Regions from separate parts of the Aneurinibacillus sp. XH2 genome, predicted to be linked through region 4. Evidence: riboswitches for the same ligand, from Rfam matches in the RefSeq annotation. Region 4 holds a riboswitch; each other region holds the start of a gene.
The links. A riboswitch is a leader RNA that binds a small molecule or an ion and turns the genes downstream of it on or off. The one in region 4 is predicted to bind thiamine pyrophosphate.
Positions count from the first base shown of each region.

Region 1 (3,103 bases), 1.0 Mb from region 4:
TGGAGTCACTTCCAGTTCATTGTTACTTCTATTCGGCATTTCCCCTGCGGTTGCATCTGCTTCTGTTCACATGGCCGAAGTGGTCACTACTGCCGCTTCAGGTGTTTCCCACATTCGTTTTGGCAACGTGGATAAGCGAACCGTTTATCGCCTTATTCTTCCTGGCTCCCTTGGTGCGTTCATCGGTGCTTGCTTTTTAAGTAACTTGCCTGGAAATATGGTTAAGCCTTATATCGCGATTTTCTTGTTTTCTCTGGGTGTTTATGTTCTCTTTCGATTTTTGCTCGCCGGGGTTAAGAAGATTCCCGCCGCTCAAACTAATCGCACTCCAAGTAAAAAATTACTGGTTCCGCTCGGCTTCATTGCGGGATTTGCTGATTCTACAGGAGGAGGTGGCTGGGGGCCTCTTGCTACGCCTGTCTTGCTGTCACGCAATGAACTTGAACCTCGCAAAGTAATCGGTTCTGTAGACACCAGTGAATTTGTTATCGCCTCTTCTGCTACTCTTGGCTTCCTCATATCATTAGGCTTGGAGCAATTCCATTTGGGATGGGTATTCGCATTGATGATTGGAGGGGTGGTAGCTGCTCCAATCGCTGCTTGGCTAGTCCGCAAGATTCCATCTGCTATTCTTGGAGTATTAGTCGGGGGACTCATCATGATTACCAACCTCAAAACATTATTCGAAACCTTTGGTATAAGTTCCAATCATGTTCAAAATTTGATTTATCTTTTTTTCACCTTCATTTGGGCAGGTACTGTAGCATATAACATTTTACGCCACCGAAAACAGATTCAGCAATCAGAGCAAACGGAATGTTTGGCAACCTGTGAGAAGTAATGGAACAAAAAACCGGAATAAGGATTACACGTAAAGAAAGCATTGACAGATAATGAATAACCTGTTATGCTACGAGTAATTTCATAAGAAAAGAATGTCCACTAGGGGTGCCGTTTACGGCTGAGATAAGGTTTTCCTTGATCCCTTTGAACCTGATCTGGATAATACCAGCGTAGGGAAGTGGCAGCGACGAATCATAAGCCGGAATATGCCTTCCGGTTTGTCTGTCTTTGTCTCGCGTGCCGCTCTGCTACCAGGGCGGCTTTTTTAGTCGAGAAATGGCGTCCACAGTTGGGCTTTCTACATTTTTCATATTGTTCAGGGAGGAATGATTATGTCATTTACACAACAATTACGCGAGGCGGCCGATCCGATTTTTGAAGCGATTTTCCAGCACCCGTTCGTACAAGGACTAGCAAACGGCGATCTCAAAAAAGAAGCGCTCATTCATTACGTTAAACAAGACTTTGAATATTTGAACGCGTTTGCCAGAATTTATGGTATCGCCATTTCCAAATGCGAATCGCGCGAAGATATGCAGATGTTCTGCGACCAGCTTCCTGTCGTACTGCACGGAGAAGCGCATCCGCACAACAATCTCTGCCGCGTCGCTGGCGTGCGTTACGAAGATTTGCAAGGGTATCCACTTGCGCCAACGGCCAGCCACTACATCCGTCATATGCTCACGGTAGCGCATGAGGGGACGCTCGGCGAAATTTTGGCCGTGCTGCTTCCCTGCCCGTGGACATACTTAGAAATCGGGCAAAAACTGATGCGCGAAGTAAATCCAGACTCTTCCCATCCATTCTACGAATGGATTACGTTTTACGGCAAGTCAGTTGAAATGACCGTAACCGACAAATTTCGAGCACGACTTGATGAATGGGCATTGAATGCATCCGATAAAGAAAAAGAAAAAATGAAACAGCATTTCCTGACCAGTTGTCAACTGGAATACGCGTTTTGGGAAATGGCATACACGGAAGAAGCATGGCCGGTGAAAATCGGGGAGGCAGCGCGCCGATGAACTGGAAGATGCGTGAAATTGTGCTGGCCGTCGTTCTCTCGATCGCCTGTGGTGTATTATATCTTGGCTGGTCCACCCTCTGGTTGCCCATCTCGGCGCTGGTAGGCCCGGTCGGTGCGGAATTTATGTTCGGCGTATGGGTCGTGGCCAGCCCTCTTGTCGCTTTTATCGTACGCAAACCGGGAGCCGCACTCATCGCCGAAGTGGCCGCAGCTGCTGTTGAAGTGTTCACCGGCAGCCACTTCGGCCTCTCTTCCCTGCTTATCGGCATCCTGCAGGGGCTTGGCGCCGAAATCGCGTTTTTCATGTTCCGTTATAAAAAATATTCGGTGCCTGTGTTAATGCTGTCCGGGGTATTGGCCGCGATCGGAAGCATGGTATATAGCTTACTGGCTAACGGGTTTGCCTATTATACAACCGGTGTGCTGCTCGCCACATTCGGCCTCCGCGTCATAAGCGGTGCCATTCTCGGAGGCCTGCTTGCAAAGATCATTGCCGAATCGCTCGCAAAAACCGGCATTCTTTCTTCCTATGAAATGATGAAACAACGCAGACACCACGGTGGTGACCCGTATGACTCCGCATCTGGCGTGTAAGGATGTCTCCGTCCGATTCTTTGATTCTCGCTTTTTTACGTTAAAGGATGTTACCCTCTCCATTGAGAAGGGAGAAAAAGTTCTCTTCCTCGGACCGAGCGGTTGCGGCAAGTCGACGCTTCTTGCCGCGCTGGCCGGCCTTATTCCTGGCTCTATCGAGGCGGAAATAACAGGCGAAATCGTCCGTCCGGACAGAATTGGCATCATGTTTCAGGACCCTGACGCACAGTTTTGCATGCTAACGGTCGGAGACGAAATCGCATTTAGTTTGGAAAACCGCTGTGTGCCCCGGAACCAGATGGATTCACTCATCGAAAAGGCGATGGCACAAGCTGGGCTATCTTTGCCGAAAGATACTCCCATCGCCACGCTATCTGGCGGAATGAAACAGCGGCTCGCGCTCGCCTGCCTGCTCGCTTTGGACGCGGACACGTTATTTTTCGACGAACCAACCGCCCAGCTCGATCCGCAAGGAAGACAGGAGATTTTCGAGTTATTGCGATCTTTTTCCGATAGCGACGTTACAATGGTATTTGTTGAACACGTGCTGGACGGATTAATTGACTGGATGGATCGCGTCGTTCTGTTCGATGCTGGCGGCCGCCTTATCGGCGAAGGTACGCCAGAGGACGTGCTGTC
Region 1 is NZ_CP014140.1:1,846,314-1,849,416, reverse strand. It holds gene ACH33_RS09205 (sulfite exporter TauE/SafE family protein) at 1-841, shown strand, start outside; TPP riboswitch at 935-1,037, shown strand; gene tenA (thiaminase II) at 1,176-1,868, shown strand; gene ACH33_RS09195 (ECF transporter S component) at 1,865-2,464, shown strand; gene ACH33_RS09190 (ABC transporter ATP-binding protein) at 2,442-3,103, shown strand, end outside.
Region 1: linked by a shared signal. The riboswitch ahead of tenA (thiaminase II) and the one ahead of ACH33_RS19710 (thiamine phosphate synthase) in region 4 are both predicted to bind thiamine pyrophosphate.

Region 2 (3,103 bases), 1.2 Mb from region 4:
TGCTTTTCTTTGATACTGGAGACGGAAAAATATCGCATGTAGGTATCTATGTGGGCCAGGGCCGAATGGCGCATGCAGCCAGTGGTCAGGGCGAGGTGAAGATAAATGATATCGACTGGTATTTGTCTCACTACAAGGTGGTTGGTGTGAAACGATATCTATAGGTATGAACAAAAAAGCGCAGAAGTGTAGGAGACTTTTGCGCTTTTTTTGTATGCCTGGCATGGGTGCTGTCTGTAGGGTGAAAGTCTCGCATGGCGAAGGTAGCAGTCTCTATTTGTCGTATATTAGTGCGCTTCTCCATACAGATTAAGCAGCACAACGCCCAGAATGATAAAAATAATGCCGGTTATTTTTGCCGCCGTCAGCGATTCTTTAAAGAGAAAAACGCCGATAATGGCGATGATCGCTGTTCCCAGACCGGACCAGATAGCATATGCTAAGCTTACATCGATTTTTTTCAATGATATTGTTAAAAAAGAAAGACTGGCCACATAAAAAATGCCCATCATTATGGATGGGAGTATTTTAGTAAATCCCTGTGCAAGTTTCATACATGTCGTTCCGGCGACTTCAAAACCAATCGCAAGAATTAGATAAATCCAATGCATGGATATCTCCCCCTCTCTTATTTTAAGGATAAGTGAACAACTGACTGTTCTCTCGACAGAGCTTTCTGGGTTGAACCGCCAACGAGCATCCATATCTTCATGAGCGTACCCTCCGACAGTTTTCGTCGTACACCATTTTTACCTATTGGTACAGGAATCATTTTACGTAGTAGCTAATTCCCTACCACAACTCCGTATGATTCCGGTATCAAAGAAAAAACGTTCTTACTATACTTATATTATCTTTTGTCTTACTATCCTACAAGGGGATGGTAAGACAAAATTTGCTTGTAAAATTTCCATTTTACAATCTAGTAATTTATTGGTATAATTTTCTTAAGCGCAGGGTCTTTTGGCTGCGCGAAGTTTACAACTGAATCATTTTACTACTAGGGGTGTCCGGGAGTCCGGGCTGAGAATGAAACACGCGTACGTTTCTAAACCCTTGGGACCTGATCTGGATCATACCAGCGTAGGAAAGTAGTTTGCATGCGTAATGTTTGCGTCTTCCCATCTATTGCGGGTGTGCAGATGTTTTGTTAAGAAGAGCCGGGTCCTTGTGAATCCGGCTTTTTTGATATATTCATCCGCGGCACGGTTATGATCCTTGTCTTGTCCTTTTGCAATGTATTCAAATTGGAAAAGGAGGATAAAGGTAGTATGGAACAAGTAAGAAATTTAACTGTCGAAAAATTCCCAAATAGCAAAAAAGTGTATGTGGAAGGGTCAAGGCCCGATATTCGGGTGCCGGTGCGTGAAATTGCCTTAAGCCCTTCAAAAAGCGGAGAGGCGTTGCAGGAAAATAAGCCGGTTCGCGTATACGATACGAGCGGTCCTTATACGGATGAGACGTATAGCGTAAATATAAGGGAAGGATTGCCGAAAATTCGCCGTACTTGGATTGAGGAGCGTGGCGATGTAGAAGAGTATGAAGGAAGAAAAGTAAAGCCGGAAGATAATGGATTTCGTTCGAGTGTCGACCGGGCTGTGCAGGAAGAATTTCCAGGATACACACGCCGTCCGCTTCGTGCAAAGAAAGGAAAAAATGTCACACAGCTTCACTACGCGCGGCGTGGTATCATTACGCCAGAGATGGAGTTTGTCGCTATTCGCGAGAATATGGCCCCCGAATTTGTAAGGCAGGAAGTGGCGGCGGGTCGGGCGATTATTCCAGCGAATATTAATCATCCAGAAAGCGAACCGATGATTATCGGGAGAAATTTTCATGTAAAAATTAATGCGAATATTGGGAATTCAGTCGTTACTTCTTCCATTGAAGAGGAAGTGGAAAAAATGACATGGGCGATTCGCTGGGGTGCCGATACGATTATGGATCTTTCCACCGGCAAAAATATTCATACAATACGCGAGTGGATTATCCGAAATTCTCCGGTTCCGGTCGGTACGGTTCCCATTTATCAAGCATTAGAGAAAGTGGGAGGAAAAGCGGAAGAATTAACATGGGAAATTTATCGGGATACGTTAATTGAGCAGGCTGAACAGGGAGTCGATTATTTTACGATCCACGCCGGGGTATTATTACGCTATATACCGCTCACAGCCAAACGCGTCACAGGAATTGTTTCACGCGGTGGGTCTATTATGGCTGCATGGTGTTTGGCGCATCACCAAGAAAACTTTTTGTATACGCATTTTGAAGAGATCTGCGAGATTATGAAAACGTATGATGTTGCATTTTCGTTAGGGGATGGACTGCGGCCTGGAAGTATTGCTGATGCAAACGATGAAGCGCAGTTTGCTGAGCTGGAAACGCTTGGAGAACTTACCAAAATCGCATGGGAGCATGATGTACAGGTAATGGTGGAAGGGCCTGGACATGTACCCATGCATAAAATTAAGGAAAATATGGATAAGCAACTCGAAATTTGCCAGGAGGCTCCTTTTTATACGTTGGGGCCGTTGACAACAGACATTGCCCCAGGGTATGACCACATTACTTCTGCGATTGGTGCGGCGATGATCGGATGGTACGGAACGTCCATGCTGTGTTATGTTACGCCAAAAGAGCATCTTGGTTTGCCGAACAAGGAAGATGTGCGCCAGGGAGTCGTCACATATAAGATTGCGGCCCACGCAGCGGATCTGGCCAAAGGACATCCCGGAGCACAGGTGCGCGACGACGCTCTTTCAAAGGCGCGGTTTGAGTTTCGCTGGTACGATCAATTCAATCTTTCGCTTGACCCGGAAAGGGCGAGGGAATACCATGATGAAACACTGCCGGCGGAGGGAGCAAAGAACGCTCATTTTTGTTCCATGTGCGGCCCAAAATTTTGTAGTATGCGCATTACACAGGACATTCGGGCGTATGCGGAAAGCAAAGGATTGGATATGCAAGACGCACTGAGTGAAGGGATGAAAGAAAAGGCCAGGGAATTCCGTGAAAGTGGAAGTGAAATTTATCGGTGAAACAAGTAAAAGAAATTGAAAATCGGATCGCAGTGCTATCGAGAGAGATTCTTTTGTTAAAGAAG
Region 2 is NZ_CP014140.1:1,688,699-1,691,801, forward strand. It holds gene ACH33_RS08390 (S-layer homology domain-containing protein) at 1-164, shown strand, start outside; gene ACH33_RS08395 (DMT family transporter) at 288-611, opposite strand; TPP riboswitch at 993-1,107, shown strand; gene thiC (phosphomethylpyrimidine synthase ThiC) at 1,272-3,038, shown strand; gene ACH33_RS19185 (hypothetical protein) at 3,035-3,103, shown strand, end outside.
Region 2: linked by a shared signal. The riboswitch ahead of thiC (phosphomethylpyrimidine synthase ThiC) and the one ahead of ACH33_RS19710 (thiamine phosphate synthase) in region 4 are both predicted to bind thiamine pyrophosphate.

Region 3 (3,103 bases), 1.7 Mb from region 4:
CAGAAAAATAACATATATTTTTTAATTTTTTAAAGATTTTTGTTTGTATATTTTACCTACCATACGTAATATAAAAGTGAGAGATTAAAAACAGGAGGGATTCGCGTGGCATCCAATCAAACGTTCGATCCAGTGCAAATGTGGAAGAGTTGGTACGACCTTGTGGAAAAAACTTTCGGGAAAACGATAGACGATTTCATTAAGACAACAGAATACGCGTCTATGATCGGAGAATATCAAAAATGGTTTTTTTATTCCCAGGAGCAATACAAGAAGATGGTAGACCAAATTCTCAATGAAAATAACCTGCCCAGCAAAGAAGAAATTGCCCGCGTCGCCCAACTGGTCATCCAGTTGGAAGAAAAGGTGGAAAAACTGGACGAAAGATTGGATGATGAAATATTGTCAACACTGAACGAAATCAAAGAAACACTGAAAAAGAGTAAAAACGCAAACCAAAAAGCAACAATATAAATATTCAGTAAAATTTCAGTAAGATTCTATAAATAAGGCGAGAGGTCAGGAATAGGCAACAAAAAAGACACGAGCCTTTTCTGTTACGAGCCTGACCCCTCATTTCTTCTTTCTATACTTACTGCAAAACACGCCCATTTATTTCATGCCTTAAACATCGTTGCTTCCTTCTCTTCGGTACGCCCAATGGTTGGTTGGACCGTGGCCGTGTCCGATACCGAGCGGATGACTAATAGCGGCCGTAATGAAGACCTTTGCCTGCTTTACTGCCTCCCGAACGTTTTTTCCAGAGGCGAGCCCCGCCGCGATGGCGGCCGCAAACGTGCAGCCGGTACCGTGCGTATGCTGCGTATGGAATCGTTCAGCGGACAATTCTACAAACTCGCGCCCGTCATACAACAGGTCGGTCACAATGTCGTCTGTGCCGTGTCCACCTTTAATTACTACATGTTGCGCCCCCCAATCGTGAAGCAATTTAGCCGCTTCTTTCATCTCTTCTTTCGTTTCAATCTTTTCCATGCCTGTCAACACTTTCGCCTCCGGAAGATTAGGAGTAACGACCGTCGCAAGCGGCAGCAGATGTTCCTTGACGGCAGCCACCGCTTCCGTAACTAACAAAGGGGCACCTCCTTTGGCAACCATGACCGGATCGAGCACATAATTACGCACATTATATTCCTTGAGTTTTTTTGCGACCGTTTCAATAATGATGCTATTAAATAGCATCCCCGTTTTTACTGCGTCCGTCCCGATATCCGAAAGCACCGCATCCATTTGCTGCGCGATAAACTCAGGAGGAACTGGAAACACGCCGTGTACCCCCTGCGTATTCTGTGCCGTAAGTGCGGTAAGTACGGACATGCCGTATACACCAAGCTCCTGAAATGTCTTTAAGTCCGCCTGAATACCGGCGCCGCCGCCGCTATCAGACCCTGCTACTGTTAGTGCTTTATGCACTGTCATTATACACACCTCTCTTCGCTGTCTGCTTCCTGCATTTTCCCTTCATATACAAAAAACGCCCCCCGGTGGAGTGGCGTGTGAGATGCATATATAAGCGCAGCTACGCGGCATCACCCGTCCACTTCCCTCCGCCGGCATTATCCGGATCAGGTTCTAAGGGTCGAAGCAAGCGCTTCTCTCAGCCCAAGAGCTCCCCTAGTGGCGGTTTTCGTATTGAGTTCATTCCAATGGTACTCCTTCTACGCCAAAGCGTCAAGAAGAACCAGAAAAGAATCATCCTCTCTTTTTGACTCTTTTACTCTTCCATAGTCGACAGATCACCAGTCGGCAGACCAAGCTCCCACGCTTTTAGCACACGACGCATAATTTTGCCAGAACGCGTCTTTGGAAGCTTGTCGCGAAATTCGATCTGGCGCGGTGCCGCATGTGCAGCAAGACGCTCTTTAACGAAAAGACGAATTTCTTCTTTTAGAGCGTCACTCGCCTCATATCCTGCACGAAGCGTAATAAACGCCTTAATAATCTCTCCACGCACCGGATCCGGTACCCCGATTACGCCGGCTTCTGCCACCGCCGGATGCTCTACCAGTTTGCTTTCAACCTCAAATGGACCAACACGTTCGCCGGACGTATTAATGACATCATCCACGCGCCCTTCAAACCAGAAATAGCCGTCTTCATCCATATACGCAGAATCACCAGAAATATACCAACCAGTTCTAAAGTATTCTTCATACTTAGCCGGATTGTTCCAGATTTGGCGCATCATAGCCGGCCATGGTGGCATAATCGCGAGGTTCCCCATTGTATTCGGCGGCAATTCATTGCCTTCGTCATCAACAACCGCCATCTTAATGCCGGGCAACGGCTTCCCCATCGAACCCGGACGAATCGGCATGGAACGGTAGTTTGCGCAGATGGTCGAACCCGTTTCTGTCATCCACCAGTTATCATGAATACGTAGGTTCAGCACATCCAATCCCCAGCGGATAACTTCCGGGTTAAGCGGCTCTCCCGCTGAAAGAATATGCCTCAAATGGGAAAGGTTATACCGTTTCGGCAATTCATCCCCTTCACCCATCAGCATACGAAATGCGGTCGGCGCACTGAACCACACGTTCACTTTATATTTCTCCAGCGTAGCGTACCAATCGGCTGGCTTAAAGCGTCCACCGCGCAGCACAACCGTCACACCGTTCAACCACGGCGCCCACATACCCGCTGATGTTCCGGTTACCCATCCCGGATCCGCCGTACACCAGTAAACATCACCTTCGCGCAGGTCGTATACCCATTTTCCGGACAGGTATTGATGCACCATGGCATCATGCACCTGATAAACGCCTTTCGGCTTACCGGTGGAGCCCGATGTGTAATGCAACAGCATGCCTGATTCACGCTCTACCCACTCGATTATATATTCATCGGATATGGACATTAGTTCCTGATACAACGTTTGATTTTCTGCTGTTTTTCCTTCGGCTCCGACAAGAATCACGTGTTTTAATTCCGGCAATTCCTCCACAGGAATGCGATACAGCAAGGACTGTGTCGTTACGACAGCCACGGAACCGCTGTCCAGCAAACGATCGCGCACCGCATCCTCCATAAACGCTTCAAACAGCGGACCCGCGATGGCACCGATGCGTACAATTCCAAGCAAAGC
Region 3 is NZ_CP014140.1:1,219,495-1,222,597, reverse strand. It holds gene ACH33_RS05935 (restriction endonuclease subunit S domain-containing protein) at 106-474, shown strand; gene thiD (bifunctional hydroxymethylpyrimidine kinase/phosphomethylpyrimidine kinase) at 625-1,437, opposite strand; TPP riboswitch at 1,544-1,644, opposite strand; gene acsA (acetate--CoA ligase) at 1,733-3,103, opposite strand, start outside.
Region 3: linked by a shared signal. The riboswitch ahead of thiD (bifunctional hydroxymethylpyrimidine kinase/phosphomethylpyrimidine kinase) and the one ahead of ACH33_RS19710 (thiamine phosphate synthase) in region 4 are both predicted to bind thiamine pyrophosphate.

Region 4 (3,103 bases):
GCATATCGTAATTGAATACATGGGTAATCCCTTCCACATCAAGGCCACGCGCCGCAATGTCTGTAGCGACAAGATACTGGAATTTGGCCTGGCGGAACCGCTCCATAATCTGCTCCCTTTTCTTCTGGGTCAAATCGCCATGCAATGCCTCCGCTTCGATTCCGTTTTCTTGCAGGCGACGTACCAGTTCATTTACCCGTTGTTTTGTATTAGCAAAAATCACAGCCAAATACGGACGGGCCTCCTTGACAAGTTCCATTAACACATCCGATTTATCGCTCTGATTTACTACATAATATGATTCTTTCGTATTTTCTGCCGTAATCTGCCGCTTTTCAATCCGCACAATTTGCGGCTGATTCATAAAACGATGAGCAAGCTTACGTACCGCATCCGGCATCGTCGCCGAGAACAATAATACTTGCTTTTTCTGCGCCGTCTGAATGAATACCTCTTCCACTTCTTCCAAAAAACCCATCTCTAGCATTTTGTCCGCTTCATCCAGCACGAGCATTTTGATGCGGCCGAAATGTAGCGTTTCTCGGCGCAGGTGATCAAGAATACGCCCCGGTGTACCGACCACGATATGCACCTGGCCGGACAACTTGCTAATCTGGCGCGCAATATCCTGTCCGCCGTGTAACGACAATACATGTACGCCCAAATACTTGCCCAAATCGGCAACGTCGTCTGCAATCTGAATAGCAAGCTCCCGCGTCGGCGTCATAATCAGCGCCTGCACATCTTTCTTTTGTATCTCTAACATCTGAAGCATCGGGATAACGAAAGCGGCGGTTTTACCCGTTCCGGTCTGCGCCTGACCAATAACATCTTTGCCTTGAAGCGCAAGCGGAATCGCTTCTTTCTGAATCGGTGTCGGTTCTTTATAATACAGATCCGCAATCGCTTGCAGAATTTCCGGTTTTAACTGAAAATCCGCGAATGAACTCATAGCTTCCTTCCTTTCTTCGCAAAAACAAACTATTTTTTATTCTACCCGAATTCTCTTAATTATTTCTACCCAAAAAAGGAAAACAGGAACAAAACTTCCCGACGTTTGCTCCTATTCTTCATTCTTTCTAAAAATCGAAAATTAATTCTGAATTTTATTGATATAAACTCATTTTATAATAAAAGCATCTTCACATGCTTTTCTAAATCTATTATAATGATAAAAAAATATTATATAGAAAGCACTACTAGGGGAGCCCGATGAGCCGGGCTGAGAATGAAACGCGATGAAGTTTCTAAACTCTTGGGACCTGATCTGGTTCGTACCAGCGTAGGAAAGTAGTAGGCATTTAATCCATTCGTTACTGTAACGTACAGGCCGGGTCCCAGCATAAGATCCCGGCTTTTTTTAATGTACAATGACTAAGATTTAGGAATAAAAACTCCGCCTCTTCTTCCTGCGCTTACGCCCACCGTCCATTTCTTCCTAAGGAAGCGTGTGGAACGGGAGCGAGATATAAAGAGGTATGCAAATGCAAAAACATGTTTTTCACGTAATCAGTAGCGGCAAACAATCGCTCGTTGAAGCAAAACAAATCATTGCAAATATTCATCCCTATATTGATGCCTTCCACTTGCGGGAAAAGCAGCGAACCGCACGCGAACTATGGGAGTGGACGCAAACGCTCGGCAAGGTCGGACTTACGCGCGAAAAACTAATCATAAACGACCGGGCCGATGTTGCCCTTGCAGCTGGAGCTGTCGGGATTCAAACGGCTTATCACAGCCTTCCAGCCCCGGTTATGCGCCACCTCGCCCCTTCTCTCCTTCTCGGTGTCTCCGTACACAGCGTAGAGGAAGCAAAGGCGGCAGAAGCAGCAGGGGCGAATTATGTATTATTCGGCCACGTGTTTGCCTCCGCTTCCAAACCAGGACAGGCAGGCCGTGGGCTAGCGGCGCTTCGGGAAGTAGTGGAAATCGTTTCCATTCCCGTCATTGCCCTTGGAGGGATCACACCAGAAAATACAGTAGAGATACTTGCAACCGGCTGCACCGGCATCGCGGTACTGTCAGCTGTCATGCAAGCGAAGGAACCTGTGCTTTCTGTGCAACAATTTCAACAGGCCATCAGCCAGGTACGAACATCTCCACGTCACGTCTGGCCGACGGCAAAAACGGAGGGATCACATTGAAAAAACAACAGGACGCCGTCATTATCGGCGGCGGAATTATTGGCGTCTCCATTGCCTATCAGTTGGCCAAGCGCGGAAAAACAGTCACCGTTCTTGAAAAAGATACCATCGGCGCGCATGCTTCGAGCGCAGCAGGCGGCATGCTAGGAGCGCAGGTCGAATTTTCTGAGCCGGGACCATTAGTAGAGCTTTCTCTACGCAGCCGCAGCCTATTTCCCGATTTGCAACAAGAACTATACGCTGTTTCAGGCATTGATATCGGACTTAATCATGCGGGAATGTTGCGTGTTGCTTGGACAGAAGAAGAAGGCGACATGCTAAAACATCGGGCAAGTTGGCAGCATGACCTGGGCCTGCGTGTCGAATGGCTGGATCGAACCGAAGTAAAACATATTGAACCCGCTGTCAGCGACGAAATGAACGGAGCGCTCTATTTGCCGGATGATACGCAAGTGTCCGCGCCGGATCTTACACGCGCATTCGCTGTCGCCGCCGTCAAACACGGAGCTACGATTCTCGAGCGTTGTGAAGTGCTGGATATCGAAGTCGCCGATGGACAGATCACCAGGCTTAGCACTACGCAGGGGCCATTTACAGCCGAACATTACGTGCTCGCCGCCGGAGCCTGGAGCGGACGAATCGCGCGTAAACTTGGCCTATCTGTTTCCGTTTTTCCGATCAAAGGCGAAGCGTTCTCCGTACTATGCATGCCGCAGCCAATCCAGAAAACCATTTACTCACACGGATGCTACATCGTTCCGAAAAGCGGCAATCGCTTACTCGTCGGTGCATCTTCCGCGGACTGTGGATTTGACGAGCGCTTGACTTTAGGCGGTTTGCAGGAATTGATGACGAAAGCGGTGCGTCTTCTGCCGGCGCTCAAAGATTGCACGCTCGAAAAAACGTGGGTTAGTTTGCGCCCACAAACCAATGACGGCCTCCCTTATTTCGGTTCTGTC
Region 4 is NZ_CP014140.1:2,876,659-2,879,761, forward strand. It holds gene ACH33_RS14260 (DEAD/DEAH box helicase) at 1-952, opposite strand, end outside; TPP riboswitch at 1,192-1,306, shown strand; gene ACH33_RS19710 (thiamine phosphate synthase) at 1,485-2,144, shown strand; gene thiO (glycine oxidase ThiO) at 2,141-3,103, shown strand, end outside.